2 linked regions of the Prochlorococcus marinus str. SB genome follow. Each later gene encodes a partner of the first gene's protein in a complex. Links are inferred from orthologs where the notes say so. Each region holds a gene or a part of one and is shown on either strand. Other genes may lie near its edges.

Evidence for each region.
Region 2: the proteins of hisF (region 1) and hisH are in contact, whole or in part, in a crystal structure (PDB 6RU0), measured with the Thermotoga maritima proteins. The link is inferred for Prochlorococcus marinus str. SB from one-to-one orthologs. Residues at the interface, in WP_004080486.1 of Thermotoga maritima: Met1, Leu2, Ala3, Arg5, Ser40, Glu41, Asp45, Glu46, Ala70, Glu71, Ile73, Asp74, Ile75, Pro76, Phe77, Asp98, Lys99, Ser122, Gln123, Glu161, Thr195, Leu196, Asn247, Arg249, Glu251; in WP_004080484.1 of Thermotoga maritima: Asn15, Arg18, Arg22, Arg117, Leu118, Pro119, His120, Met121, Gly122, Trp123, Asn124, Asn134, Gly135, Tyr136, Tyr138, Val140, Tyr158, Glu180, Lys181, Ser182, Ser183, Lys184, Ile185.

What each region holds. Positions count from the first base shown.
Region 1 is NZ_JNAS01000002.1:214,056-228,919, reverse strand. What follows is about bases 10,844-13,585. They hold hisF (imidazole glycerol phosphate synthase subunit HisF), read left to right. Parts: upstream 10,844-11,700; coding sequence 11,701-12,471; downstream 12,472-13,585. Other genes in these bases: EV02_RS05075 (DUF721 domain-containing protein), read right to left, coding at 13,222-13,585; ubiE (bifunctional demethylmenaquinone methyltransferase/2-methoxy-6-polyprenyl-1,4-benzoquinol methylase UbiE), read left to right, coding at 12,515-13,216; petP (cytochrome b6f subunit PetP), read right to left, coding at 11,417-11,641; chlG (chlorophyll synthase ChlG), read right to left, coding at 10,844-11,408. In the rest of the region: EV02_RS05000 (malate:quinone oxidoreductase), read left to right, coding at 1-669; lepA (translation elongation factor 4), read left to right, coding at 725-2,533; EV02_RS05010 (ABC transporter permease), read left to right, coding at 2,703-3,458; tRNA (guanosine(18)-2'-O)-methyltransferase TrmH, read right to left, coding at 3,461-4,132; EV02_RS05020 (hypothetical protein), read left to right, coding at 4,229-4,432; EV02_RS05025 (thiol-disulfide oxidoreductase DCC family protein), read left to right, coding at 4,610-5,002; EV02_RS05030 (TIGR03643 family protein), read left to right, coding at 5,005-5,241; EV02_RS09180 (DUF2256 domain-containing protein), read left to right, coding at 5,245-5,376; EV02_RS05035 (cryptochrome/photolyase family protein), read left to right, coding at 5,373-6,863; EV02_RS05040 (hypothetical protein), read left to right, coding at 6,969-7,148; EV02_RS05045 (16S rRNA (cytosine(967)-C(5))-methyltransferase), read left to right, coding at 7,364-8,680; EV02_RS05050 (transglycosylase domain-containing protein), read right to left, coding at 8,690-10,459; more of chlG, read right to left, coding at 10,461-10,843; more of EV02_RS05075, read right to left, coding at 13,586-13,707; EV02_RS05080 (biotin--[acetyl-CoA-carboxylase] ligase), read left to right, coding at 13,783-14,532; EV02_RS05085 (ABC transporter ATP-binding protein), read right to left, coding at 14,535-14,864.
Region 2 is NZ_JNAS01000001.1:347,275-362,189, reverse strand. What follows is about bases 6,035-8,827. They hold hisH (imidazole glycerol phosphate synthase subunit HisH), read left to right. Parts: upstream 6,035-7,018; coding sequence 7,019-7,636; downstream 7,637-8,827. Other genes in these bases: EV02_RS06510 (RNA methyltransferase), read left to right, coding at 8,784-8,827; EV02_RS06505 (c-type cytochrome), read left to right, coding at 8,401-8,787; petG (cytochrome b6-f complex subunit V), read right to left, coding at 8,226-8,345; rsmD (16S rRNA (guanine(966)-N(2))-methyltransferase RsmD), read left to right, coding at 7,650-8,249; trxA (thioredoxin), read left to right, coding at 6,684-7,007. In the rest of the region: EV02_RS06475 (glycoside hydrolase family 57 protein), read left to right, coding at 1-1,271; crtL (lycopene beta cyclase), read right to left, coding at 1,277-2,488; gyrA (DNA gyrase subunit A), read right to left, coding at 2,513-5,110; more of EV02_RS0108635, read left to right, coding at 5,290-6,034; more of EV02_RS06510, read left to right, coding at 8,828-9,536; bchI (magnesium chelatase ATPase subunit I), read left to right, coding at 9,654-10,742; crossover junction endodeoxyribonuclease RuvC, read left to right, coding at 10,748-11,221; EV02_RS06525 (5-formyltetrahydrofolate cyclo-ligase), read left to right, coding at 11,231-11,788; EV02_RS06530 (SufE family protein), read left to right, coding at 11,825-12,244; EV02_RS06535 (homoserine dehydrogenase), read left to right, coding at 12,288-13,589; EV02_RS06540 (hypothetical protein), read left to right, coding at 13,639-13,911; EV02_RS06545 (ABC transporter substrate-binding protein), read left to right, coding at 13,929-14,915. UniProt on the Escherichia coli protein: IGPS catalyzes the conversion of PRFAR and glutamine to IGP, AICAR and glutamate. The HisH subunit catalyzes the hydrolysis of glutamine to glutamate and ammonia as part of the synthesis of IGP and AICAR.

The sequences.
Region 1 (14,864 bases):
ATTTGCGAGAAAAAAGATCTAACAGAAAAACATAACTCAAAAGTTTATGGTAAAGCTGATATTGGATCGCCACCAATGTCTGTGCCTCATCTAGACACCAGATGGATTAATAATAAAAAACTTCTTTTATATGGACCTTTTGCTGGATTTACAACGAAATTTTTAAAACAAAGTTCATACTTTGACTTATTTAGTTCAATTAAAAAGAATAATATATTTTCTATGTTAGACGTTGGTTTCAAGAATAACGATTTAATTAATTACCTCATATCACAATCATTAAAGAGCCATAACTCAAGAGTTGAGAATTTAAAGAATATGATGCCATCAGCTAATCCTTCTGATTGGTATTTAAAGAATGCTGGTCAAAGAGTCCAAATAATTAAAAAAACTGAAGGCGGTGGCTCTTTGAAATTTGGAACTGAGATTGTGAATTCATCTGATGGATCATTATCTGCTTTGTTAGGAGCATCTCCCGGAGCAAGTACTGCGGTCTCAATTATGGTTGAGGTTCTAGAAAAATCAGTCTTATTTTTAAACGACAAGCATAATCTAAAGAAAAAAATATATGACTTAATTTATCCAGAACGAACAGCCTCTGAAAAAAACAGTACCTTCATAAATGAAATTAAAAAAAGAAACAATTCCATTTTTGGTTTCCATCCATAATTCTAATTAGCTAATATTAATCAAGATGTAAAAAGAGGAGAATTTTTCTTTCTATATGACTGATATATCGGTTTCAAAAATTAGAAATTTCTGCATAATCGCTCATATTGACCATGGTAAATCTACCCTTGCAGATAGGTTGCTTCAAGATACTGGTACTGTTCAGCAAAGGGATATGCAAGAACAATTTTTGGACAGCATGGATCTTGAAAGAGAGAGAGGAATTACTATCAAGTTACAGGCCGCTAGGATGAAATATAAAGCTGACGATTCCCAAGAATATGTTTTGAACTTAATAGATACTCCAGGGCATGTTGATTTCTCTTATGAGGTTAGTAGATCTCTTCAAGCTTGTGAAGGCGCTTTACTCGTTGTTGATGCAAGTCAAGGAGTAGAAGCTCAAACCTTAGCTAATGTTTATCTTGCCTTAGAAAATAATCTTGAAATAATTCCAGTTTTAAATAAAGTTGATTTGCCAGGGGCTGATGCTGAAAAAATAAAACAAGAAATAGAGGAAATTATTGGACTTGATACATCTAATGCAATAAATTGTTCAGCAAAAACTGGAGTTGGTATTAAAGATATTTTGGAAGCAATCGTAAGAAGAGTACCTCCTCCTCAAGATGAAATTAAACTACCTACAAAGGCACTGATTTTTGATTCTTATTATGATCCGTACAGGGGAGTTATTGTTTATTTCAGGGTGATATCTGGGTCTCTAAATAAGAGAGAAAAAATATTATTAATGGCAAGTAAGAAAAATTATGAATTAGATGAGATAGGAATAATGGCGCCTGATCAGCAGCAAGTTGATGAATTACATGCAGGAGAAGTTGGTTATTTAGCTGCTTCTATAAAATCAGTTGCTGATGCCAGAGTGGGAGATACGATTACTCTTTTAAATTCACCTGCCAATGAACCTTTGCCTGGATATAAGACAGCAAATCCTATGGTTTTTTGTGGCTTATTCCCAACTGATGCTGATCAATTCCCAGATTTAAGAGTATCACTAGAAAAATTACAATTATCTGATGCAGCTTTAAAATATGAGCCCGAAACCAGTAGCGCAATGGGCTTCGGATTTCGGTGCGGATTCCTTGGACTTCTTCATATGGAGATTGTTCAAGAAAGATTAGAAAGAGAATATGACTTGGATTTAATCGTAACGGCACCATCAGTTATTTATAAAGTTAATTTAAATCAGAAGGAACATATCTTTATTGATAACCCTTCTACAATTCCTGATCCACAACTTAGAGAATCAATAGAAGAGCCTTATGTGAAAATGGAAATTTATGCTCCCAATGAATTTAATGGAACATTAATGGGTTTATGTCAGGAAAGAAGAGGAGTATTTATAGATATGAGGTACATAACAACAGATCGAGTTACCTTGATTTATGAAATTCCATTAGCAGAAGTTGTTACAGATTTCTTTGATCAAATGAAAAGTAGAACCCAAGGTTATGCATCAATGGAATATCATTTGATTGGCTATAGAAAAAATGACCTTGTTAGATTAGATTTTCTAATAAATTCAGAAAGAGCAGATCCATTAACTTCTATTGTTCATAAAGATAAGGCTTATGGAATTGGCAGAAGTTTAGTTGAGAAATTAAAAGAACTTATTCCAAAACAACAATTTAAAATACCTATTCAAGCATCAATCGGTAGCAGGATTATTGCAAGTGAAAGCATAAGTGCTTTGCGAAAAGATGTTTTATCTAAATGTTATGGAGGAGATATTTCTAGGAAAAAGAAACTTTTAAAGAAACAAGCCAAAGGTAAAAAGAGGATGAAGGCAATGGGTAAAGTTGAAGTCCCTCAAGAAGCTTTTATGGCAGTCTTGAAATTAAACCAGTAATTTCTTTTAATTTAAAATTTTCAGCTATTTATTTTTAAAAGAATTGGGTATATTTCATTTATATCTTTAAAAAAAGATTTTGGATATTAACTCATTTAATCGTGTCGGCGCAAATATCAGAAAAGCTGGATTTTTAATTGTACTTTTTTATCTTCTTGTTGTTTTAATAATGAAATTTTTAGAGGCCAATAATTTTTTTGGCTATTCATTTTCAATGTTAAGCAATGATATCTTTGCCCCTCCTTCTCTTAATCATTTTTGTGGCACAGATAGATTAGGAAGAGATGTTTGCTTAAGAACTTTGCAAGGATCATCATTAGCGATAGAAGTTGTGTTCTTAGCTATTCTTTTTTCATTAAGTTTGGGTTTGCCATTGGGATTATTAAGTGGATATTTTGGTGGGTTTTTTGATAAATGCTTATCACTAATAATGGATACTATTTTTTCAATACCTGTAATTTTGCTTTCAGTTGTTGTGGCTTTTGTATTGGGTAAGGGTATCCTTAACGCGGCTTTGGCGTTGTGTATTGTTTACTCTCCTCAATATTTTAGATTAATCAGAAATCAGACAATATTGGTTAAATCCGAAACTTATGTGGAGGCAGCTCAAGTTGCAGGAGCTGATGTTAAAAAAATTATTTTTAAATATATTCTCCCAAATGTAATAACACCATTGCCTATTCTGCTTACCCTAAATGCTGCAGATGCTGTTTTGGTATTAGGAAGTTTAGGATTTTTAGGCCTTGGCGTTCCTGCAGATGTCCCAGAGTGGGGAAGTGATTTAAATCTGGCTCTTGCCGCTTTACCTACAGGTATCTGGTGGACGGCTTTGTTCCCAGGTTTGGCAATGTTTTTTTTAGTTTTAGGTCTTTCTTTTATAGGAGAGGACCTTGAAGAAATTTTTGATAGTCAAAATTCTGAATAAATTTAGTTATCCGTAATAGGGTCAAGTTCTCCTTGATCATTCAACTTTGGATATTCTTTAGCTGATTTTTTATACACCGCAGCTAATTCTGGGTAACACCATTCAAAAAGAGTTTTTTGATATTCATCCATATTTAATCCTTCTCCATTAGCAGGCAATATACCTTTATTTTTTCTTTGGCGAACAGCTTCAAATAATAATATAGAAGCAGCAACTGAAACATTCAGAGATTGAACCATACCTCTCATAGGTATAAAAATTGATTGATCAACCATTGATATAAGTTCATTACTTAGTCCCCATTTTTCTGCTCCTAAAACAAAACATGTATTTTGAGAATAATCAAAATTTCTATAATCTACTGATTCACTATTAAGAGTCGTTCCATATAATTTAAAACCCTTATTTTTTAAATCAGATATTGCCGTGATAGTGTTTTCATGATTATTCAGTTTTACCCATTTTTGACTTCCTTGAGCAGTACTATTAAAAGTTTTAACGGCATTCGTTTTACTAATAAAATTTGCTTCGAAAACTCCTGCTGCATCACATGTCCTTAATATCGCAGATAAATTATGTGGTTTATTTACATCCTCAACTAAAACAGTCAAGTTTTTCATTCTGCAATCTAAAACTCCTTTGATTCGTTCAAATCTTCTTGGCAAAATTGACATTTATAATTTTTTCACACTTTTAAATTATATTCAAAAAATATTGATTACCTATTAAATCTCTTGGTTTATAATATTTTGGTAGTTTAAATTAACTCAATGGCATACATAGAATGGGACTATACAGTAATAACAAGTATGGTAGAAAAACAAGGGTGGGATTTACCTGATCGTGAGTCCGAAGAATGGAATAAATTTAACGATGAATTAGGAGAAAAAATGAGAGGTGTTGGACTTATTTTTGAAAAATATTGTAAATTTACTCCTGACATAGGAGAAGGAGTGCATCTTCTAGATGATTGATTACAAAAAGTTTTAAACCATTGATGTATCCCTTAATCAATGGCTTATTAATTAATAAGATAATATAATTTCACTAAATTAGAACTGGCAATTATTAAGGCTTTATAAAGCTTGTAATCTAAAAAAAATTTTTTATTCCACAAAAAAGTTATTTAATTTCTATATTTGAATAAAAATATGAAAAATAAATTAACCTTTTTATTCGATGGTGGTTGTCCACTTTGTTTGAGAGAAACAAATTTTCTTAAAAAAAGAGATACCTTAAATCAAATTGCATTTATAGATATTAATAGTAAGGATTATGATCAAAGTCTCTTTTATGACATCTCATATTCAGAAGCTATGTCAAACCTGCATGGGATTATTGAAAATGGTGAAATTATTAGGGGACTAGATGTACTTGCATATTCTTATGAATTAGTTGGTTTAGGTTGGGTTTATTATCCCTTGAAAATTAAGCTATTGTCTCCATTATTGAGATTGGTTTACAGATATTGGGCAAAATATAGACTTCAAATTACAGGTAGATCCGATATTGAAAAAATTTGTACCTCACAATGTGAACAATAAATATGGAAAGTATCGATATAGACAGAATAATAGAAATGTGTTGGGAAGATAGAACACCCTTTGAAGCTATCGAGTATCAATTTGGTTTAAAAGAGGAGGATGCGATAAAAATTATGCGTCAAAATTTAAAACCCAAATCTTTCAAAGTCTGGAGAAAGAGAGTTTCGGGAAGAAATACAAAACATATGGCTCTTAAAGATTCAACCAGATTTAAGTCTACTCATAAAAGAAAATTATAAATTTTGAAAAATCTTTCTACTAAAACTTGTCCTGTTTGCAATAGGCCATTTGAGTGGCGTAAAAAATGGAAAAACTGTTGGGATGATGTTATCTACTGTTCAAAAAGATGCAGTAATAGGAAGTCGCAAAGATGAAACAAGTATCAATTATTTTCCCGAATCAACTTTTTAGAGAAAGCCCAATCTTAAAAATAAATTGTGAAGTTTTGATTTTGGAAGACTCATTATTTTTTGGAAATGATAAATTTCATAAATTAATTAACCATAAAAATAAGTTAGTTTTTCATAGAGCATCTATGCTCGCATATAAAAATTATTTAGAAATATCTGGCTTTAAAGTTTTATATATCGAAAACAAGAATAATGTTTCTACAGTTGATTATTTATCGGAATTTATTAAAAATAAATATCAGAAAATAAATCTGATTGACCCTCATGATTTTTTAATAATGAAGAGGATTAATAATTTTGTTGAAAGTAATAATTTAGCTTTAAATATTTTGCCTTCTCCTATGTTTATGAGCAGTGAAGATTTAAAAAATTTATTTGTATCAAATACAAAAAAACCTCTTATGGGGAGATTTTATGAGAATCAAAGAAAAAGCCAAAAGATATTAGTCAATCCTGATGATACACCTGAAGGTGGTAAATGGAGTTTCGATGAAATGAACAGAAAAAAATTACCAAAAAAAATAAATATACCCGATATACCTAAATTACAAAAAAATAAATTTGTAGTTAATGCAGAAAGGTCATTAGCCAATTTTGATATTGAGTTTATTGGAGAAAGTAATAACTTTTTATATCCAACTAATTTTGAAGAGTCAGATGATTGGTTAAATGATTTTTTTAAACATAGATTTTTCTTATTTGGAGATTATGAGGATGCTATTTCTAAAGAAAATTCTTTTTTATGGCACAGTTTACTTTCTCCTCTTTTAAATAGCGGCTTATTAACCCCAGATTTAGTAGTAAATAAAGCATTACTTTTTGCAAAAAATAATAATGTTCCTATTAACTCTTTAGAGGGTTTTATTCGTCAAATTATTGGATGGAGAGAATTTATTTGCCTCGTCTATAAAAAGTATGGAACAAAGATGCGAAATAGTAATTTTTGGAATTTTGAAGATAAGCCAATTCCAAAATCCTTTTATCAAGGAAATACAGGAATTGAACCAGTAGACGTTGTTATAAAAAATATTATTAAATTTGGTTATTGTCATCATATTGAGCGGCTAATGATTATTGGCAACTTTATGCTTCTATGTAGAATTCACCCCAATCAAGTTTATAAATGGTTTATGGAAATGTTTATTGATTCCTATGATTGGGTTATGGTCCCAAATGTTTACGGAATGAGTCAGTTTAGTGATGGTGGTATCTTTTCAACAAAGCCATATATATCAAGCTCTAATTATGTAAAAAAAATGTCTAATTTTAAAAGTGGCTCATGGTGTGAAATATGGGATGGCTTATTTTGGAAATTTATTAAAGATAATGAAAGCTTTTTTAGAAAGCAATATCGTCTGGCAATGTTAACGAGAAATCTCGATAAAATGTCAGAGGAAAAATTAAATAATCATTTAAAAACGGCCGATAAATTTTTAAGGGATATTCAATAAATTAAGAGTAAAAACCTACAGTTTTCCTTGAAAAATTAAAAGAATATTATGTTATGAAGAAATATTAAGTAAGGATGTTAACTTAGAAAATATTAGATTTATCTAATGGAAATTGGAACACTTTTTTTAAAAAGTAATTCGACTGGAATTATCACTTTTTCTGAATTAGATTGGATAACCACCCATCAATCTAATTTTACTAGGTTGGAGGAATCCATAGCAATTAAATTAGGCAGAATGCTTGATACAGGATCTATCAATATTGGTTGCCGTTTGAAATCCTGAAAAAGTTTTTATTTTAATAATGAAGTATCAAAAAGAGAAAAAAATATTTTTTCGGGAAAGAATCCATTCTTTAAATATCTTTCTTTTTTTAGGATTTAATCTTTCACTTATTTCTATCTTAGGTTTTATTTGGTTTAATTCTGCAATTGAAAAAGTAGTTTAAATTTTTGAATTTTTTGTATATTAAAGTTATCTTTAAAAAAATTATTTATATTTTGAGCATAGGATATTTACAAAGAAAGGCAGCTTGGGAAATTTTATTAAAAGTTAGTTATGGTGATTTTTCTGATCATGCTCTTGAAAAGGTTTTAAAAAATTATCAATTTAATCCTCTTGATATAGCTTTTATTACGGAATTATCTTTTGGATGCATAAGGTATAGAAAATTTCTTGATCTTTGGACGGATCATACATCAAAAATTACTCATAAAAAGCAGCCTCCAAAATTAAGATGGCTTCTACATATAGGTTTGTATCAACTATTGAAAATGGATAAAATCCCATTTCCTGCTGCTATTTCTACCACTGTAGAAGTAGCTAAAAAAACAGATTTAAATGGTTTGGCGGGAACTGTAAATGCGATATTGAGAAATGCATCAAGAAAAATAGAACAAAAAATCTTTCCGGAATTATCTTCTGATAGAAAAGAAAGAATTTCATATCTTGAATCATTCCCATTATGGCTTGTGCAGGATCTTTATAAATGGGTCGGCAATAGCGAGGGTGAAAATATCATTAAGGCATTTAATAAAAAACCATCAATAGATTTGAGAATTAATCAATTAAAAACTAATTTAGATAACTTTTTGAAAGTACTTCATGAAAATAAAATTGATGCTGAAATTATTAATGATTTACATAATGGAATTACTTTAAAATCTAATCCAAGATCTATAAAAAATTTACCAGGATATAGTGATGGACTTTGGACAATTCAAGATAGATCTTCTCAGTGGATAGCACCTCTCTTAAATCCAAAAGAAGGTGAAAAGATTTTAGATGCTTGTGCAGCGCCAGGAAGTAAGTCTACCCACCTTGCAGAATTAACAAATGATAGTGCTGAAATCATTGCCGTAGATAGATCAGCAAAAAGATTGAAAATACTGCAATCAAATTTAGAAAGGTTAAATTTGAAATCTGTTATTACACTTAAGGCTGATGCTACGAGTTTGATTGAATTAAATCCTAAGTTTATATCTTATTTTGATAAGATTTTATTAGATGCTCCATGTTCGGGCATTGGAACTCTTTCCAGGAATCCAGATTCTAGATGGTCTTTAAGTAAAGAAAAAATAAAATCTTTAACTTTATTACAGGAAAAACTTTTGGAGAGTATCTTACCTCTTTTGAAAAAAGATGGTACTTTAGTTTATTCAACTTGTACTATTTGTCCCGATGAAAATAATCTATTAATTGAACGATTTATTGAAAAAAACAAAACTTTAAAATTGGTTAGCCAAAAGCAAATTTTACCTAGCTTTGATTATCCTGGTGATGGATTTTATTCTGCAATAATTTCTTATAAATCTTAAAAATATAATTTATTTTTTAATTGGAATTTTATAAATTTCAGATATGAACTTCTTCCATAAATAAGCTGCATTCCCACTAGATAATTCAGATTCCTTATTATTGTCGTAACCTATCCAGATCCCTGTTGTAAGGTTATCAATGGAACCAATAAACCAGAGATCTTTATTTCCATCAGATGTGCCTGTTTTCCCATAAATTTTCTTTCCTTTTATAGAGGCTGCTTTTGAAGTGCCTTCTTTTACAGATTTTTCAAGAAGTTTATTTATTTTCTTGTTTATTTTGAAATCTAATATTTTCTTGGAAATAGATTTATTTTCCCAAATGGGTTGTTTTTTAAATGATTCTATTTTTTCTATGATTTCAGGGTTTTGAATCTTCCCATTATTGTTTATTGCAGAGTATGCATTTGTGATGTTTAAAAGATTATCTCCGTAGGCACCAATAGCTAATGATGGGAATTCCTCAAACTCTTGCTCGAAACCTAGTCCAAATGAATTCGCTAAATTAATAATATTTTTTAAGCCGATTTTTTTTGTTATTGATATTGGAACGATATTTGATGAACTTTTAAATGATTCAATCAAAGATATTGAACCTCTATAGTCTTCTGAAAAATTTTTTGGGCAATAACTTTCCCAGCATATTGGTAAGTCTTCAAATTTATCGCTTAATTTTATTCCTTCTATTAATGCAGCAGCATAAGGGATTATTTTAAAAGTAGAACCTAAAGGTCTTACAGATGAAATAACTCTATTGTATTCATTAATTGATGGATTTTTGCTGGTTATCATTGTCCTAATTAGTCCTGTGTTTGATTCGATAGATAACAGACTAAATTCAAGTTCTTTAGGTCCTGCGTATCTTGATATTTTTTGACCTTTTTCTTGCCAATCTTTGTTGATAGAAGATTTAATTCTTAAAAACTTATAATCATTTTCACTTCCAATTTTTTTATCTGTTTCCTGAAGAATAAAGTTTATTAGTAATTTATCATCTAAAAAATTATCAGCTGTTTGATAATTTAACTTTATTTTTTCTTTAATAGCCTTATTCTTATTTGCAAGAGAAATATATCCATCAACATACATTGATTCAAGAACTTTATTTCTATTTTTAATAGCTAGTTCTAAATTTTGATAAGGTGAATAAATTGATGGAGCTGGAGCTAATCCTGCAATTAATGCGATCTCTGATAATGTCAATTCTTCTATAAATTTTCCAAAATAAACTTGGGCAGCCTCGTCTACCCCGAATGCTCCTGATCCTAGATAAATATTATTTAAATATAATTTTAAAATTTGATTTTTGTTATATCTAAATTCAAGTATGAGTGATATAAATATTTCTTTGATTTTTCTTTGAAAACTTAAATCATTATTTAGAAAAAGTAATCTAGCAACTTGTTGTGTAATCGTACTTCCTCCCTCTTTAACATAACCACTTCTAATATTTTTAATAAGGGCACGAGAAATACTTTTAAAATCTATTCCATTATGTTTATAAAATCTTTTATCCTCAGAAGATATAAAAGAATGTTTAAGAAAAAATGGAATTTTATGATAACTATTATCTATTTCAAATTTGCGGCTTAATTTGCTTAGTATCTTATTATCAGAAGATGATATTAAGTAAGAATATTTGGTTTCCCTAGACTTTTTATTTTTAGAAACGTCAAATTTTAAGGTACTAAATATTAGACTAAAAAAATAAAAAGATATTCCAGAAAAAAATAATATTGGAATTATTAAAACAAAAGATTTGAATTTAATCTTTTGCACCTTAAGCAACTAAAAAACTATGTCCTATCGCTAAAGCTGTAACTAACATTCCAGTTATAAGGAACGGTTGGGCACTTGCTTGATATTTGACATCAAACTTTAAAGGATCTCTTAGTAACCACATATCTTGAAATGTAATTTGTGGAATTACCAATAAAACCAAAATTACAGAGGCTAAATGTTGACCAATAATCACAAGTACTACAACCATTGCTAATTGAAAAATGTCAATTAGTCCTGCACTTATTCTACTTGCATTTTTAATTCCGAATACTACTGGTAGAGAATTTAAGCCTAGCTTTGAGTCTCCTTCAACACTTTTGAAATCATTAATAACAGCAATTCCAAGTCCTGATAGGCTATAAGCAAGTGTTAGTATCGCCGTTACGATAGTTAATTTCCCAAACAAGGCTTGTCCTGCCCACCAAGGTAAAGCTATATAAGATGCTCCTAATGCATAATTTCCAAGCCAACCATTCTGTTTTAATTTGAGTGGTGGAGCAGAATATATATAACTAACAAAGGAACCTCCTAATGCCAAAAGTAAGACGGAGGGGAAGCTGTGCTTAGCATATAAATCTAATAGAAAAGCAACTATTAAACCTGCTATAAGTAATACCCAGATTTGTATTTTTACATCTTTAATTGAAATTTTGCCAGAAGGAATTGGTCTATTTGGTTCATTAATTGCATCAATTTCTTTATCAAAAAAATCATTTATGGTTTGGGTATAACCAGCCAAAAGTGGTCCACTCATCAACATACATGCCAATGAAGCTAGAACATTACTAAATGTCCATTCAAAATTCCCACTTGCAGCGGCTCCACAAATAACCCCCCATATCAAAGGGATCCACGTTATGGGTTTCATTAACTGTATGCGGAGTTTCCATATGCTTGATGTTTCAGAGGCACCCTTAATTCCTAATAGTTGTTTTGGATCATTCACGTTACTCTTTAACCTTTCTCAATTTCTTCTGGGAAAAACCAATTTTGCTCACCATTCTGAAATTTTGCGGTGATCCCAATACTTCTACCGTCTGTCATTTTATAGCCTGTTATTACGGCTTTCGGATTAGAGGATATTTGATCAATTAATTTAGATGGTAGTCTATCTTTTACTTTGTTAATGTTAATTTTAATTTTACTGCCGATTTTGGGTAATAATTTTGTTTCAGCCATAAGAGGTAAAATGGAAGCTATTATGCAAGATTAACAGCATTTGGACAATTTTTACTAAAATGGTAGCTCTTCGTTTAATTCCTTGTTTAGATGTCGCCAATGGCAGAGTGGTTAAAGGTGTGAATTTTGTTAACTTGAGAGACTCTGGTGATCCTGTTGAATTGGCTTGTAGGTACTCTGATGAAGGTGCAGATGAATTGGTATTTTTAGATATTAGAGCAAGCGTGGAAAATAGGAATACATTAGTTGACCTTGTTTCTAGGACAGCAAAATCAGTAAAAATTCCTTTTACAGTAGGTGGAGGTATAGATTCTGTTTCTTCTATTAATGATCTTTTAAGAGCAGGAGCAGATAAAGTGAGTTTGAATTCCTCAGCCGTAAGAAATCCCTATTTAATTTCTGAAAGTTCTAGAGAATTTGGTAATCAATGCATCGTTATAGCAATTGATGCTCGAAGAAAAGTTGATAATGTTCGAGAGTGGGAGGTTTATGTGAAAGGAGGGAGAGAAAATACTGGTATAGATGTATTAAGTTGGGCAAAGAAAGTTGAGGAGTTAGGCGCAGGGGAAATATTGCTTACTTCAATGGATGGTGATGGAACACAGAATGGATATGATTTAAATTTGACAGAATCTGTTGCAAATATTGTTGATATCCCAGTAATTGCTTCCGGAGGGGCAGGTTGTTTAGAAGATATCTATGATGTTTTCAATGAAGGCAGGGCATCTGCCGCACTTTTAGCATCATTACTTCATGATAAGAAACTTACTCTACAAGAGATAAAAACTTTTCTTCTCGAAAAAAATCTTCCAATTAGACCATATGAATAAAAATTTAATTTAATACCAAAAAAAATAAGTTAAAAATTTAAAAATGAAATTCACAAAAACTATCGAAGTTAAAAATATATTTAATAAAATTTCTTATAAATATGACTTTTTAAATAATCTATTAAGTTTTGGGCTGCACAGATTATGGAAAAGGAAATTAGTTAATTTATTGAAACCTCTAAATGGTGAAGATTGGGCTGATTTATGCTGTGGAACTGGAGATTTAGCATTCTTAATTTATGAGAGAGTTAGTCCAAGGGGTTCAATTACTGGGATTGACAGTGCAGAGGATATCTTAAATATTGCAAAAAAAAAATCAGAGCTTAAAAAAAATAAATTTATTAAGTGGGAAATTAAAGATGTATTAGAAATTAATGATTATTCAAAAAATTTTGATGGAATTTGCATGTCATATGGACTTAGAAACTTAAATAATGTTGAAGAAGGAATAAAAAAAGTTTTTGATCTTTTGAAGGATAAGGGAAGGGCAGGATTTTTGGATTTTAATCACTCAACAAGAAATTCTTTATCCAATATTTTTCAGAAAATTTATTTGAGATTAATTGTAGTAACCATTTCGCGGCTTTTTAATTTAGGTCCAGAGTACGCATATATTGAAAAAAGTATTAGTAATTTTCCAAAGAAAAATGAGCTTATAAATATTGCTAAGGCAGTTGGATTTAAAAAAGCTGAATATAGGACTATTTGGGGGGGGCAAATGGGAATACTAATTTTAGTTAAATAAAGAATTTAGTTTTTTATTTTTCTCCAACAAAAAGAACACTTTCCCCATCTTTTGATTTCGCCCTCAGGAGTAGGGGAATTACAAAGAGTACAAATGCACATATTATTTTGATTGATTCTGCTTGGATGCTTTGCCCAAACTATCTTTGCGTTAGTAGCTTTGATATTTTTATTTTTAATTTCATAATTTTGTATTATTTTTATTTCATTCAAAGTTACTCCAATTTTCTCGATTCTTTCTCTTAATTTGTGCTTGTTATAAATTAAAGCTTGGCGCCATTGTGGATGATTTACTGCAATAGTAAGTATTTTTTTTTCAATAATTAATGGTTTACATTCTTGAAATAGTTCTAATCCGATTAAGTTCTTCCAGTTTTCGTTGATTTTAGAGAGTTTATCTAAGTCTCCGCAGGATTTTTTGAAATTATCAAGACAAATTTTTAATGGGTGTGGATTTCTTCTATTAACTCTTGGCAAATACTTTTTGTCCAATTTGTAAAATTTACTTATTAAGACTAAAGTTAATCTAATCTTCTAAAAGATGCTCGTTGTTTTAATAAAGAATTTGTGAAAGTTATTGGACCTACAGCTAAGACAGTTTTTTATTTAAAAAAAATTCAGGGTCAATATCCAACCTGGACACTTCATCACAAAATAAAATGTAAAAGTACCGAAAATGAGCTATCAAACTTGCTTGAATATTCTGAAATAAAGAAAAATCAGCCATTAGCGATAATCGCAAGAGAACAGTTCTCAGGTGTTGGCCAAAACTCAAAAACTTGGGTTTCTCCAAAAGGCGGGATTTGGTTAAGTGCAGCTTACCCAATATTTTCAAAAGAATTTGCATGTCAAATATTTAATTTGTCTTTAGGTATTAAGTTATGTGAAATGCTCAGACAAGAGAATATAAATGTTTCTTTGAAATGGCCAAATGATATTTTTTTTGGTTCAAAAAAGTTGATTGGATTTTTACCAAGGGTGATAACAAGAGGCAAAGAAATTATCTATGTAAGAGTAGGAATTGGCATGAATGTTTTAAATTACACTCCATCAGAAGGTATTTCATTATCAAAAGTACTTCAAACTAAAAATATTAATCATCATTATTGGACAGCCAAAGTTCTTAAAGCTTTTAATGATGCAATTGAATGTAATAAGAAAAAAGAATATGTAATTAAATCTGCAAATAAGTTTCTTACTAAAAGTTTTTTACCTAGTGGTTATTGTCCTCATTCATGGAAAATTAGAGATATTGATTCAAATGGGAATTTAAGAATTGAAAATGAAACTCAACTGAAGGTAATTAGAAGGTTTTGAATTTAATTAACTTTTAATTCAACTATTCTTCCATCTTTAAATCTGGCTATTTTTTTTGCGCGATTTGCAACTTCATCTTCATGAGTAACTAAAACTATAGTTATTCCAGATTCATGCAGTTTGTCAAAAAGATCTAATACATCTTCAGTGGTTTTTGAATCTAGTGCTCCAGTAGGTTCGTCTGCTAACAAAATTGCGGGGTTATTGATAATAGCCCTCGCTATAGCAACTCGTTGTTGTTGGCCTCCGGATAATTGGTTTGGGCGATTATTCATTCTTTCTGAAAGGCCAACTTTTTTTAAGGCATTCTTACCTCGCTCTAATCTTTGCTC
Region 2 (14,915 bases), on another replicon or contig:
AAAAAAATGCATCTGCATTTTTAAAGAATAACCTTAATGATAAATACTTATACTGGCAAAATTGTTCTGGAAACTTAATTGAGAAGTTTAGGGTTTTAAAAAACTCTGGAAATTTAGATATTCTTACTTGTGCTGCTACTCATGGATATCTGCCAATTTTAAGGGAGAATCCTGAAACTGTAAAAGGACAAATCAATACAGCTATTAGGAGCCATGAAAATATTTTTGAAACAAAGCCTTTAGGTATTTGGTTACCTGAATGCGCATATTATGAGGGTTTAGATGAAATACTATTTAATTCTGGAATTAGATATACAATCTTAGACGGACACGGGATTCTAAACTCCACACCAAGGCCTAGGTATGGTGTATACGCTCCAATATGCTCGAAAAAAGGAGTTGCATTTTTCGGAAGAGATAGTGAGTCAACCTTACCCGTTTGGTCCGCTAAGGATGGGTTCCCGGGCGACAAAGTATATAGGGAATTTCATAAAGATTTGGGGTGGGAATTACCTCTCTCAAAGCTCCAAAATAAGGGTATTTCATCAAGAAGACCTTTGGGTTTAAAGTTTCATAAGATTACAGATGAAAACATTCCTTTAGGGGGAAAAGAGTTTTACCTTGAAAATGAAGCCAAAATTAAGGCGGCAGAACATGCTGATACCTATCTTCTAGCGAGATCCAAACAACTAGAAAAATTGACTTTATCCTCTTCCTTTAAGCCTTTATTGGTAGCTCCATTTGATGCAGAGTTATTTGGTCATTGGTGGTATGAGGGCCCTTTTTTTATTGAAAATATACTAAAGAACTCTAGTAAATATTCAATTAAGCTTACAAATTTAAAAGAATTCTTAGTGCAAAAACCAAATCTTCAGATTTGTGATCCATCGCCATCAAGCTGGGGACAGGGTGGTTACCATAATTACTGGATTAATGATGCAAATGCATGGATCGTTCCAGAAATTACAAAGGCAGGCTCAACATTTGTAGATTTGTGCTTGGAAAATTTTAATAATGATTTATCTCTAAGACTCTTTAAGCAAGCTGCAAGAGAACTACTTCTTTCTGAGTCTTCTGATTGGAGTTTTATTCTAAGAGCTGGAACCACAACAGAACTCGCAAAAGAGAGAATAGAAAGACACTTATTCAGGTTCTGGAAATTGGTTGAAATGATTAAAACCCATAGTGATATTAATTTAAAATTTCTTGAAGATATTGAGGAAGAGGATAAAGTTTTCCAAAATATTAATATTGATGATTGGCGTAAATAAAAATACTAATTTAACTTGAGCATTCCTAGTTTTACTTTTAGAGGTGAATTTATAAACATCTTACTCATCACGTAAATTAGTTTTGGAAGTGGAAGTGTATTAGTAAGAAAACCTACCCATTCATTAGTCGATAATCTAAAGAAATTTGAGAAAAAGCTTCTTAATCTACTTTCGTCAAAACTCATTAATCTTCTTAGACCGTATTGGTAAAGTTTATGTCTTTGTGTTAACTCGTAAGGCCACAGAATTTCCCAACCTTTTGAAGCTAACTCTAGTGAACTTAGATGAGGTTCTTTTAAAAAGATTGCTAATTTTTGTGCAAGGAGTGGAGCCCTTCTTAATAAAGATCCAACCATGTATCCTGATGCAGGATGAACCATACTTGCAGCCCCTCCAAAACCAAGTACAAATTGTTTTTTAAATGGGAGGGGTAAATTCATAGGGAAAAGGCAATTCTCTTCATGAAAAATTTCACTTACCTCAATACCCTTACTATTAAGTCTTTTATAAAGTCTTTTTTTTAGATTTTCTTGGGATAATGCAGGATAACTAGCTAATGAGGTTTCTTCAACAAAAAAAGTGTTGTTGCCAAGATCCATTGCATAAAGAAAGGAAGGAGATGATAACTTTTCTTTATTGTTTAAATGATTTGGACGAAAATCCATTAGAACAAATTGTTCTTTATTAACAGGTGGTGATGTAAATTTACCTACAATTCCATAGGCAGCTTGTTGAGCGATTTCATTTTGAACTGGTCTTTTTACAAAATTACTTTTATGACCACTTGCGTCAATGACTAATCTCGCTTTTATTTTGAGACCTGAAAAACATATTACCTCAGATAGTTTGTTTTTTTCTTTTATTTCTTTTGCTGTCTCATTCAACCATTCAATCCCTTTACATTTTTTTAAAAGTTCATTTTGAAAGGCTTCTTGGTTTATTAAACCATAATCGTAGTTGTGTTTTGTAGGAGTATCCCCTTTTTTATTTTCCCCGTCTCCAAAAAAACTAACTGTTTTACACCATCTGTGAGATAACAAGGACTCTAACCCTAATTCCTCTAACTCAGACGCCCAAATACCATATGTATTCTCCCATTTTTCATTTGGAGATTTTGTTGATATTCCCTTAATATTTAGATCTTGCTTGGCTAATTCTGAAGCTAAACATAATGCCGCAGGACCTGAACCTAAAATTAAAATATCAAGTATTTCCATATTATTTAGGTAACTATAAGGCTTTTAATTTTGTTCAATTGAGCTAGGTTGATCTTTTTCCTCTATTTGTTCACGAGGTACCAATACCACTTCCGATAAATGATCACCGTCATCTAATCTTTGTAATTTTACTCCTGTAGCTGCCCTGGATTGCTGAGAGATTTTATCTGCGTTTGTTCTTACTATTACACCTTTTTCGGTCACAAGTAGTAATTCTTCTCCCTCGCCAAGGACCTTCAAACAAACTAGCTGATCATCTTTAATTCTAAATTTTATTGCTCTCAAACCCATGCCTGCTCTTTTTTGTAATCTAAACTGAGCTACAGGTACTCTCTTTCCTAGTCCAAATGCGCTGGCTATTAATACCCATGGACCATCTGAAGAGTTTTCCTCAACATCATCATCAAGATCTTCTGTGAGATCGTCAATTTTAGCTAATTGATCAACCAAATTAGATGTTAAAACATCCATAGAAACTAGATTGTCTCCTTCTCTCAAGTTCATTGATTTAACCCCTCTTGCTGTTCTACCAAGAGGTCTTAATTCATTAATATCTAGTCTGAAATGAATCGCCATTCCTGTTTTAGATCCAATTAAAACACTATCACCTTCTTTTGATAACCTGACCCAGGTTAGGGCATCTCCATCCTCAAGATTAATTGCTATTAGTCCATTTGAGCGAATTTTTGAGAAAGCAGAAAGTGCAGTTCTTTTTATAAAGCCAGCTTTGGTGAGCATTAATAAATAATGATCGTCAACAAAAGAATCCACAGCAACTAATGAAGTTATTTTTTCTTCTCTTGGAATTGGGAGAAGTTGAACTGATGGAGTTCCTTTTGCTGTTCTGCTACTCATAGGAACCCTATATGCTGGGAGAGCGTAAGCCACTCCTCTATCGCTGAAAAGCAAAAGAGTATCATGATCGTTACAGCTTATAAATAATTTCACATCATCATCTTCTTTGGTTTTTGTGCCGGCTTTACCCCTTGAACCACGACTGGTAGATTCAAAATCATTAATAGGCATTCTTTTTAAATAACCTGCTTCAGTTAATAGAACTACGGATCTGTCATTAGCTATGAGATCAATATCATCTAATCCGCCGCCTAAATCCAGTATTTCTGTTTTCCTAGGAGAAGAGAATCTTTCATCGATTTTATTAATTTCTTCAAGAATAATTTCAAAAATTCTTTCTTTACTATTTAATATTTGCTGATATAGGTTGATTTTTCGGGTTAACTCATTATGTTCCCCTTTGATTTTATCAGCTTCAAGTGCTGTTAATCTTCTTAATTGCATTTGCAGAATTGCATCTGCCTGTATGGCAGATAATTTATGGTCGTTTTGTAATTTTTCTCGAGCTGATATTGAATCTTTCGCTGATCTTATTAAATTTATAATTTCATCCATAGCATCTAAGGCTAATAGAAGACCCTTCACAATATGATCTCTTTCTTCTGCCTTTTTTAATAAAAATGCTGTTCTTCTCCTTATTGTCTCAACCCTAAAATCTAGAAAAACGTCTAACATTTTCCTGAGTGAAAGTGTTGTGGGCTCTCCTTTTACTAAAGCAAGGATATTAGCACTAAAGTTATTTTGTAGAGGTGTTAACTTAAATAAATTATTTAAAACTACTTGTGGGTAGGCATCTCTCTTTAGTTCAATAACAACCCTCATCCCATCTCTATCACTTTCATCTCTAATATCAGAAATACCTTCTAATTTTTTTTCATTAACCAAGTCAGCAATTCTTTCAATCAATGCCGCTTTATTGGTTTGAAATGGAAGCTCTGTAATTATTACTGCATCTTTCTCTGCTCTACCAATTGATTTAATTTGCTCAATATTTGCTACCCCTCTCATGGTTATTGACCCCCTTCCTGTTTTGAAAGTTTCTCTAATACCTTCTCTGCCTAAGATTTGACCACCTGTTGGAAAATCAGGACCCTTAATTATTTCAAAAAGTTCTCTATCTTCAATTGAAGGGTTTTTGATTATTGATTTAAGACCATTAATTAATTCCCCCAAGTTATGAGGTGGAATATTGGTTGCCATTCCTACTGCTATTCCAGATGAACCATTTAGAAGTAGTTGAGGGATCCTAGCAGGTAAAACTGTAGGCTCTTGCTGGGAACCGTCAAAATTATCCGCGAAATCTACTGTTTCAGATTCAATATCCTCTAATAAACTTTCATCCGTAAGGGACTGTAAACGAGATTCTGTATACCTCATTGCTGCTGGAGGGTCGTTATCAACAGAACCAAAGTTTCCATGACCATCTATAAGTGGCATCCTCATAGAGAAATCCTGGGCCATCCTAACCAAAGCATCATAAACAGCAGTATCGCCATGAGGGTGGTATTTACCAAGTACTTCTCCTACAACTCTTGCACATTTTCTGTATGGTCTGCTGCTAGTTAAACCAAGTTCATACATTGCATAAAGAATTCTTCTGTGAACTGGTTTTAATCCATCTCTTGCATCTGGAAGAGCACGTCCAACTATAACGCTCATTGCATACTCAAGGTATGAACGAGACATCTCATTTCTTAGGTCAGTCTGAATAATTCGGTCGTTATTTTCGCTTAATCCTGAGTTATTGGAATCTAAAATATCAGACATACAAAAATCCTTTCTTTAATAATAATCGCTGATTGTCATAATGAATAAAAAAAAAGATTTATTTAATTCCCAAATACTAACATTTACGCACAAATCAAAATAAAACCTGTTGTTTTTGAATAAATCTTGGCTTATTACCCCTTTAGTTGTTAATTTAATCAGAATAAAAGGAAATTATCGTGAATATTGAACTTGGTTTAAATAAAAAAGTCAGACGGGCTTATGGCATCGATGAAATAGCTTTAGTTCCTGGTAAAAGAACAGTTGATTACGATTTGACTGATCCTTCTTGGTCAATAGGTGATTTCAAAAGAGAAGTTCCTATTGTCGCTAGTGCCATGGATAGTGTTGTCGATGTCAATACGGCTGTAGAACTTACAAAATTAGGTTCCCTAGGGGTTATTAATATGGAGGGTATACAAACAAGATATCAAAACCCTGATGAAATATTGAACAAAATAGCATCAGTCGGGAAGAATGATTTCGTTCCATTAATGCAGAAAATATACAGTGAACCGGTCAAGGAGGGATTGATTTTACAAAGAATAAATGAGGTCAAAGAGAGAGGAGGTATAGCAGCTTTCAGTGGGACTCCTCAAGCTGCCATTAAGTTTAAAGAAACACTTAATAATTCCAAAATTGATTTATTTTTTCTTCAAGGAACAGTTGTTTCCACTGAACATCTTGGCATGGAAGGTAAGGAAACCTTAAATATTAAAAATCTCTGTCAATCTATGAACGTCCCAGTTGTTGCAGGTAATTGTGTTACTTACGATGTTGCCAAACTTCTTATGGATGCTGGAGTTGCAGGATTGATGGTTGGGATAGGACCTGGAGCTGCATGTACATCAAGAGGAGTATTGGGAATTGGAATCCCTCAAGCAACTGCAATTGCTGATTGTAGTGCGGCAAGAAATGATTACTTTAAAGAAAGAGGTCGTTATATTCCTATTATTGGTGATGGAGGAATTGTTACTGGCGGAGATATCTGCAAATGTTTAGCATGTGGAGCAGATGCTGTAATGATTGGATCCCCAATAGCTAAATCCTCAAACGCTCCCGGTAAAGGATTTCACTGGGGTATGGCTACTCCAAGTCCATTATTGCCAAGGGGCACAAGAATTGAAGTTGGTTCTACAGGATCCTTAGAAAGAATAATTAAAGGTCCTGCCTTGCTTGATGATGGGACACATAACTTATTAGGAGCCATTAGAACCTCAATGAGTACTCTTGGGGCAAAAAATATTAAAGAAATGCAAGAAGTTGAAATAGTTATCGCACCATCGCTTCTTACAGAAGGTAAGGTTTATCAAAAAGCTCAGCAGCTTGGGATGGGTAAGTAGTTCACTTAGAGCAAAATTATAAATCATTAGTGAATTAAGTATTAATTTGAAAAATTTTCTAATTAGGAGTTATTATGAAATGATGGGGGAAACCCCATACTCCTCACACACTAAATCGCCCGATTAATCGGGCTTTTTTAGATATTTTGTTACTTATATTATTTAATCTGTAATGAAATCATCACTTAAAAGAATTGCCTGCTAAATTTTCAAAAAGGAATACTTAAATTATGTCATCAGCTCCCGCCGTAACTGATTCTTCATTTGACAAAGATGTACTGCAAAGTGATCTACCAGTATTGGTTGATTTTTGGGCACCATGGTGCGGTCCATGTAGGATGGTCGCTCCTGTTGTAGAAGAAATCTCAAAAGACTTTGAAGGCAAAATTAAAGTTTTCAAATTAAACACAGATGAGAATCCAAATGTAGCCAGTCAATACGGGATTAGAAGTATTCCTACATTAATGATCTTTAAAGGAGGTCAAAAGGTTGATACCGTTGTTGGTGCTGTACCAAAAGCTACTCTCTCAAGCACTTTAACTAAGCATTTATAAATTTAAAAGCTTTGCATAAAATTGGACTAATAGACTATGGAATGGGTAATATTCATTCCGTAACAAAATCTCTAGAAAGTCTTGGAGAAGAAATTATATTGATTAAAAACTTTAATGATTCCAAGTTTTGTAAGGCGATAATACTTCCAGGTGTTGGAGCATTTGATCCAGCGATGGATAATCTCATAAATACAGATTTGATAACTGATTTGAAAAATTGGATTAAAAGTGGGAAATCCTTTTTTGGAATATGTTTAGGTCTCCAACTCCTTTTTGAATCTAGTGATGAAGGAAAAATTCAAGGGCTGGGAATTTTGAAAGGAAAAATACAAAAAATTCCTAATATTGTTAACCAAAGAATCCCACACATGGGTTGGTGCCAACTTTTACCTACCAAAAAAAATACTTTATTTGGGATTGAAGAATTAGATAATTGGGTCTATTTTGTACATTCTTATCATGCAATCCCAGATGACTTAAATATTATTGCAGCTCAGGTAGATTATGGCTCTGAAAAATTAACTGCAATGATTGAGAATGATAATTTATTGGCCTGTCAATTTCATCCGGAAAAATCTGGAAAAACCGGTGAAAAACTTTTGAGAAGATGGCTGAGTAATATTCCATAACAGATGCTTAGGGATGAAGACTAACTTAAGATTAATAGGTGGTAAAAAACTACAAACTCCAAATAATTCTTACACCAGACCCACAACTTTGAGAGTGAGAGAGGCCATATTTAATATATTGAACAAAAGAGTTGAAAATAGTAACTGGCTAGATTTATTTAGTGGAACAGGGGCAATATCTTGTGAAGCCTATAATCACGGGGCAAGCAAAATAATTGCAATTGAAAAAAGCAAAATCAACTCAAAAATTTGCTTAGAAAATTTACTCTCCTTGGAGAATATAGAGAATAGGAGAAATGATATCGAAGTTATTTGTAAAGACGTTTTGAAATGGACAAAACCTAATTATGAGAGAAACTTATCATCTAAAAATATCGATTTAAACAAACTAAAATTTGATTTTGTTTATCTAGATCCTCCATATGATCTGGATTTCCATGAAATAGTTTTAAATCAATTATTTAATTGTAATCTTTTAAAAAAAGATTCAACAGTTATTTGTGAACATTCTCCAAAACTTTTTATTAAAAAAAGTACTTTGTGGGAAACTATAGATGTAAGAAATTATGGGCAATCAAGATTAACATTTTTAATCAATGTCCAGCATCCCTGAACCTCTTCTGTATTGATTCCATGCACTTACGAATAGTCCAAGAAGAGTTATTGGAACCAATCCTAAAACAATTCCACATAGAAGAGGCTCGATCATTTTTTTGCCTTTTTTGAATTTCTTACTCACAATTGTTACATAGAGAATATTTTTTGTGTCAACATCTTCATCAACTGCAGCAGAAAGAGACTTTAAGAGAGAAATCTTAAAAATTGTTTTTGTTGTATTTGGAGTTTTATTGATTTGTTTTTCAATATTTTGGTTAAATCATCATGAAAATAACAAATATATTATTGAAACTCTTGAGCTTAATGGCTCTGCTGAGGAAGGAGATGCTCTTTTTAAGATAAATTGCGTTGGATGTCATGGAATTACAGCAAGAGGATTAGTGGGCCCAGACTTGCACTCAATAACTCAACGCTTGAATGATAAAGAGATAATAAAACAAGTTACTGGAGGCCTAACTCCTCCGATGCCAAGTTTTGAAATTGATCCTGAAAATATGTCCAATTTATTGAAATATCTTCATAGTCTTGAATGATTTTGGGAAAAAATTTTTCTAATCTAAAGATAATTTTAGTTGAACCAAATGGTCCTTTAAATGTAGGAAGTGTTGCTAGATTATGCAGTAATTTTGACGTTGATGAATTAAGAATTGTTTCTCCTAAATGCGACATATTTTCTTTAGAAGCAAAAAAAATGGCTCTTAAAGGCCAAAAATTTCTTAAAAATTGTAAGGTTTATGATGATCTTCAAAAAGCAATTTTTGATTGTGATTTGGTTCTAGCATCTTGTGGAAGGATTGATTTTAATAAAGATCTATTTTTTGTATCTTCGGAAGATATATTTGATTGGACTTTATCTTTTGAGAAGATAAATAATTTAGCAATTATATTTGGAAGAGAAAATAGAGGTTTAACTAACAGTGAATTACTTCAGGCAAATAAAACTTTTAATATTCCAACTTCTGAGAATAATCCTTCATTAAATCTTTCACATGCTGTTTCAATAGTTTTGTATGAATTAAATAAGTCTTCAAAAAAGAATTTAAATAATGAATTAAAAGTTTTTAACTTGGCATCATCGAAAGAAGTACATGATACATTTGTGGAGTTAGAAGAAATGCTTTTGCGAGTTGGATATCTCTTAAAACACACCTCAAAGGCAAAAATCAGTAAATTTAAAAATTTTATTTTGAGGGCAAATACATCAATGAAAGAAATAAATGTTTTAAGAGGAATTGTCCATCAAATAAACTGGTTTTTGAACAATTCAAAAAAAAATAGGTAAGTATAAATTTGATTAGCTATTTTTGGCAACTTGTTTTAATTTGATAGGGATATTTACTAAAAACATTTTCTGAAGTAGCATCTATTGATTATTTGAATATTTAAGAAAACTAAAACTGTGCCTACAACAAAGAAAAGAAGAGTTTTTCCTTTTACAGCTGTAATTGGACAAGAAGAAATGAAATTGGCTCTCTTGTTAAATGTTATTGATCCAAGAATTGGAGGAGTGATGATAATGGGTGATAGAGGGACTGGAAAGTCTACTACCATTAGAGCCTTAGCTGATTTGTTGCCTGCAATCGATGTTGTTAAAGACGATCCATATAATAGTTCACTAGTTGATCCTGACTTACAAAGTAAAGAAGTTCTGGAAAAGATTACTCAAGGAGAAAATCTAGAGAGTATTCAAAAACAAGTACCTATGGTTGACTTGCCTTTAGGGGCTACTGAAGACAGGCTTTGTGGCACCATTGATATAGAGAAGGCTTTGAGCGAAGGTGTTAAGGCATTCGAACCGGGTCTATTAGCAAAAGCTAATAGGGGTTTACTATACGTTGATGAAGTGAATTTACTTGATGATCACTTAGTTGATGTACTTTTAGATTCGGCAGCTTCCGGATGGAATACTGTTGAAAGGGAGGGAGTATCTGTTCGACATCCTGCGCGGTTTGTCCTTATTGGTTCAGGAAATCCAGAAGAAGGTGAATTAAGGCCTCAACTATTGGACAGGTTTGGAATGAGTGTTGAAGTTAAGACAGTTAGAGATGCTGAATTAAGAGTTCAAGTAGTTGATCAAAGAACTTCTTTTGATGATAATCCTGATGAGTTTTCATTGAGTGTTGAGAAACAACAGGTTGAACTTCAACAAAAAGTTATTAATGCACAAGAAATATTAAATTCAGTTCAAATGGACGATGACTTAAGATTGAATATTTCTGCAATCTGCGGAGAACTAGATGTGGATGGTTTACGGGGGGATATTGTTACAAATAGGTCTGCTAGGGCAATTGCAGCATTTGAGGGCAGAACTGAAGTGCAAGAAGATGACATAGCAAGGGTTATTTCTTGTTCTTTAAGACATAGACTTAGAAAAGATCCATTAGAACAAGTTGATTCAGGTGAAAGAGTTGTTCAAGCTTTTTGTAAAGTATTTGATTTAGATGAAAAAGAAAATCTTTCAAAATTTCAATTGTCTGCTGAAGCTTAATAAAAGTGAGAATAATTGGGATTGACCCTGGATTAGCTAGAGTTGGTTATGGAATAATTGAGATAGAAAATGAAAGAAAGATATTATTGGACTGCGGCGTTATTGAGACAGGTAAAGATAAGAAAGAAGAAGATAGACTTTATGAGATATTCCAAGATCTTAATGAATTAATAAATCATTGGAACCCAACTGCAGCTGCAGTAGAAAAATTTTTCTTTTACAGGTCAAGCACTACCATTAGTGTGGTGCAGGCCAGAGGCGTGATTATGATGGTATTGGCATCTAAAAAAATTCATGTTAGTGAGTATTCACCTGCTCAGATAAAATTAACAATTGCAGGGTCTGGAAAGGCATCTAAGAAAGATATTCTTGACGCTGTTATGTATGACTTAGATCTTAACAAACCTCCAAAACCTGATGATTCAGCAGATGCATTGGCCATAGCACTCACAAAACTAAATGAGGAAGGCTTTAACTGAAAATTTAATATGACGATCTTTGAAAATAAGAAATTGGAGAGGGAAATGTTTAGAAAACTAAGAGATAGGATTTCTCTTAATCAAAGAGAAAACGTAGAAAAGAATGTAAGATTATATGTTGATGAATTTGTTAAGGGATATAAAAATATTGGTTATATAGCCATATATTGGCCTCTAAAAAATGAAGTTGATATAAGAAGTCTCAAGAAAGAATTTACTTTAGCTTTGCCTAGATGTAAAGAAAAAAAAGAGTTGTTATTTTATCCATGGGACGAAAAAACTCTTACCAAAGATTCTGAGGGGATACTAAGTCCAAATAACTCTTCCCCATTAAGTCATTCGCAGATAAACATGATATTTGTACCATGTCTTTCCGTTGATAAAAAATTAACAAGATTGGGTTATGGAGGAGGTTATTTTGATAAATTAAGGAGAGATAGTGATTGGAGAAATGTTCCATGCATTGGAGTATTAACTTCTAATTGTGTTAGTACAATTCCTTTAACCAGAGCTGAGTGGGATATTCCTTTATCGGGCTTCATCACAGAAAAAGAAATATTTGTATAATAAGAACCTCATAAAGTTATTAATTTGTATTATTAAATGGAAAATAAGGAAAAGTACAATAATTTATCAAAATTAGTAGAAAAGTTGCAGAAATCAGAAGATCCAAAAAGAAAATATGAATACATTTTGTGGTTAGGCAAAAAATTAAAAGAACCAGGTAGTGAAATCCTTGTTGAAGAGAATAAAGTTAAAGGATGCGTTTCAGAAGTTTTTGTTAAGGCAACTATTAAAGCCGGTAAATTATTTTGGGAAGGATATTCTGATGCTCTCATAACAAAGGGTTTGTTGGCATTTTTAATTACTGGGTTAAATGAATTAACACCAAATGATGTTGTAAAAATAGATAAGAAATTTATAGAAGATACTGGTTTAAAAGCAAGCTTAACGCCTTCAAGATCAAATGGTTTTTTAAACATTTTATTGAAAATGCAGTCTCAAGCAAATGAATATTTGTAGGTCTAATAATATAAAATTAAACTCAAAGTTAAAGAAATAAAAAATGAGAAAATGCAAAATTGGGATTGTAGGTTTTGGAACTGTAGGTTCAGGAATTTATAAAATATTAAGCTCTGAAGTTGATTCGCATCCAATTCTAAAAGAAATAGAAATTGCAAAAATAGCAGTTAAAGATCTTAATAAAAAAAGAGATATTGAGCTAGATAATAATTTATTAACAGATGATCCATTTAAATTAATTAATGACCCCACCATAGATGTAATTGTTGAAGTAATGGGTGGGGTTGATTTAGCGAAAGATATTATTCTGCAATCATTAAAATTAGGGAAATCTGTTGTTACAGCAAATAAAGCAGTTATTGCAAGATACGGAGAAGAGATATATAGAACCGCATCTAAAGAAGGAGTTTATATATTGTCAGAGGCGGCAGTTTGCGGGGGGATTCCTATAATTGAACCCTTAAAAAGATCATTAAAAAGTAATAGTATAAAAAAAATGGTTGGGATAATAAATGGGACAACAAATTTTATTCTTTCAAAAATGACAAATGAAAAAGCTGATTATAAGGAAACTTTAAAATTGGCTCAAAGCCTTGGGTATGCTGAATTTGATCCAACTGCAGATGTTGAGGGCCATGATGCGGCTGATAAAATTTCAATTCTTAGTGAACTTGCATTTGGAGGGAAAATCAAAAGAGAGGAGATACATTCTGAGGGCATAAGTAAAATAAATCTTAAGGATATCGAATATGCCAATAAATTAGGATTTGAAATAAAACTATTAGCGCTCTCCGAAAGGGGACTAATTAATAATAATGATTCACTTGCTTTAAATATTTGGGTAGGACCCTCTTTGATTCCAAAATCTCATCCATTGGCAACAGTTAAGGGAGTTAACAATGCCTTATTGATAGAGGCTGATCCTCTTGGAGAGATAATGTTGTATGGTCCAGGTGCAGGGAGTGGTCCAACGGCTGCATCAGTAGTATCAGATATATTAAACCTTCATGCCGCTTCAGTAAAAAATAATAATTCAATCGATCCATTATTATCTTTTGATTTCTGGAGAAACTGTCATATCATAGGAAGCTCACAAATAAATAAAAAAAATTACCTTAGAATTATTTGTCTTGATAGTCCAGGTGTTATAGGAAAAATTGGAGATATTTTTGGAAAGAATAATGTATCAATCGAATCTATCGTTCAACTAGATGCAAGTGAGGACAAAGCTGAAATTGTCGTTATTACTCATGAAGTGAATAATGGAGATTTTGAGAAATCAAAATATGAAATAAATTCGCTAAATGAAGTCAAAATTATTGCAAGTCAATTAAGTTGTATTTAAAAAAAAAGTTTGCAAATTTCTTTATAGCCTGTTAAACCGAAGAAAGTAAATGTTTGGTTTAAGCACTTTCATGATCCATCCCAAACTATTTGAAAACAAACATGAAAATAGTAATTTAATTTGTTCTGAAAACCTTTACAAAGGGGCTTGTGTAAAAATTAAAAATAGTAAAAAGACTTTTCAAGTAATTGGAATAAATATAGGTAAAGAAATTTGTTGGGTGAGAGAGTGGCCTTTCGCCTGTAATTCTAAAAAAACATTTCCTTTAGAAATTGGTCATATTACTATGCAAATTCTTTGTTCAAATAATTCTTCAGAATAATTAACTATTTAAGAAACATGAAAAAAAAAGTTTTTTTATCAATATTCATTATTTTAATTTCTTTTTTTCAGAATTCTTGCGGCTCAAAAAGAATATCTAAAAAAATCATAGTAGCAAGTTCTGGAAAAATTGAATCTTTAGATCCAGCGAGAGCTAATACTCTTAAAGCAATTCAATTAATCAGTTCTCTGGGAGACACTTTATATGAATTAAATTCCAAAGGGGAATTAATCCCTGAATTGGCATCAGGGATGCCAATTATTTCAAAGGATAGACTTCAAATAACTATCAATTTAAGAAAGAATGTTTTTTTTCATGATGGAACTTCATTAAATTCAAATGCAATAAAGTTTACTTTTGATAGATTTAAAAGAATTGGAACTATGAATTACATTTTAGGAAATAAGATTAAATCAATAGAAACCCCAAGTGAATATTCAGTCATTATAAATTTAAATAAACCATCAAGTTCTTTAAATGGTTTACTTACATCAGTAAATTTAACTCCAATATCTCCAACATTTTATAAAAAATATTCTGAAAAGTTTTTAAATGAAAAATTCGTTGGTACTGGCAAGTATGTCCTGAAAAGCTTTTCTAATGAAGTTCAATTAATTGAACCAAATTTGAACTATTGGGGTGAAAAGGTTCTAAATAAGGGTATTAGTTTTGTGGGATATTCAAATTCATCTTCTCTTTTTGGGGCTTTAAAAAGTAAACAAATTGATGTACTCTTATCAAATTCAATTGATGATAGTCAGAGAAAAAGTCTAAGTAATTTAAGCCAAAATAAACAGTTTAAAGAAGGTAATAGCCCTTTCACTGAATTAAGTTTTATAAGTCTTAAAACTAGTTCTTATCCCTTAAGTAATCTTAATTTAAGACTGGCTTTGGCAAAAAGTCTTAATAGAAAATTAATTAGTGATAAAGTAAGTTATGGATTAAGGAAGCCTGCTAGATCAATTATTCCTCCGATATTAAAAAAAGATAATCAAGATTTGTGG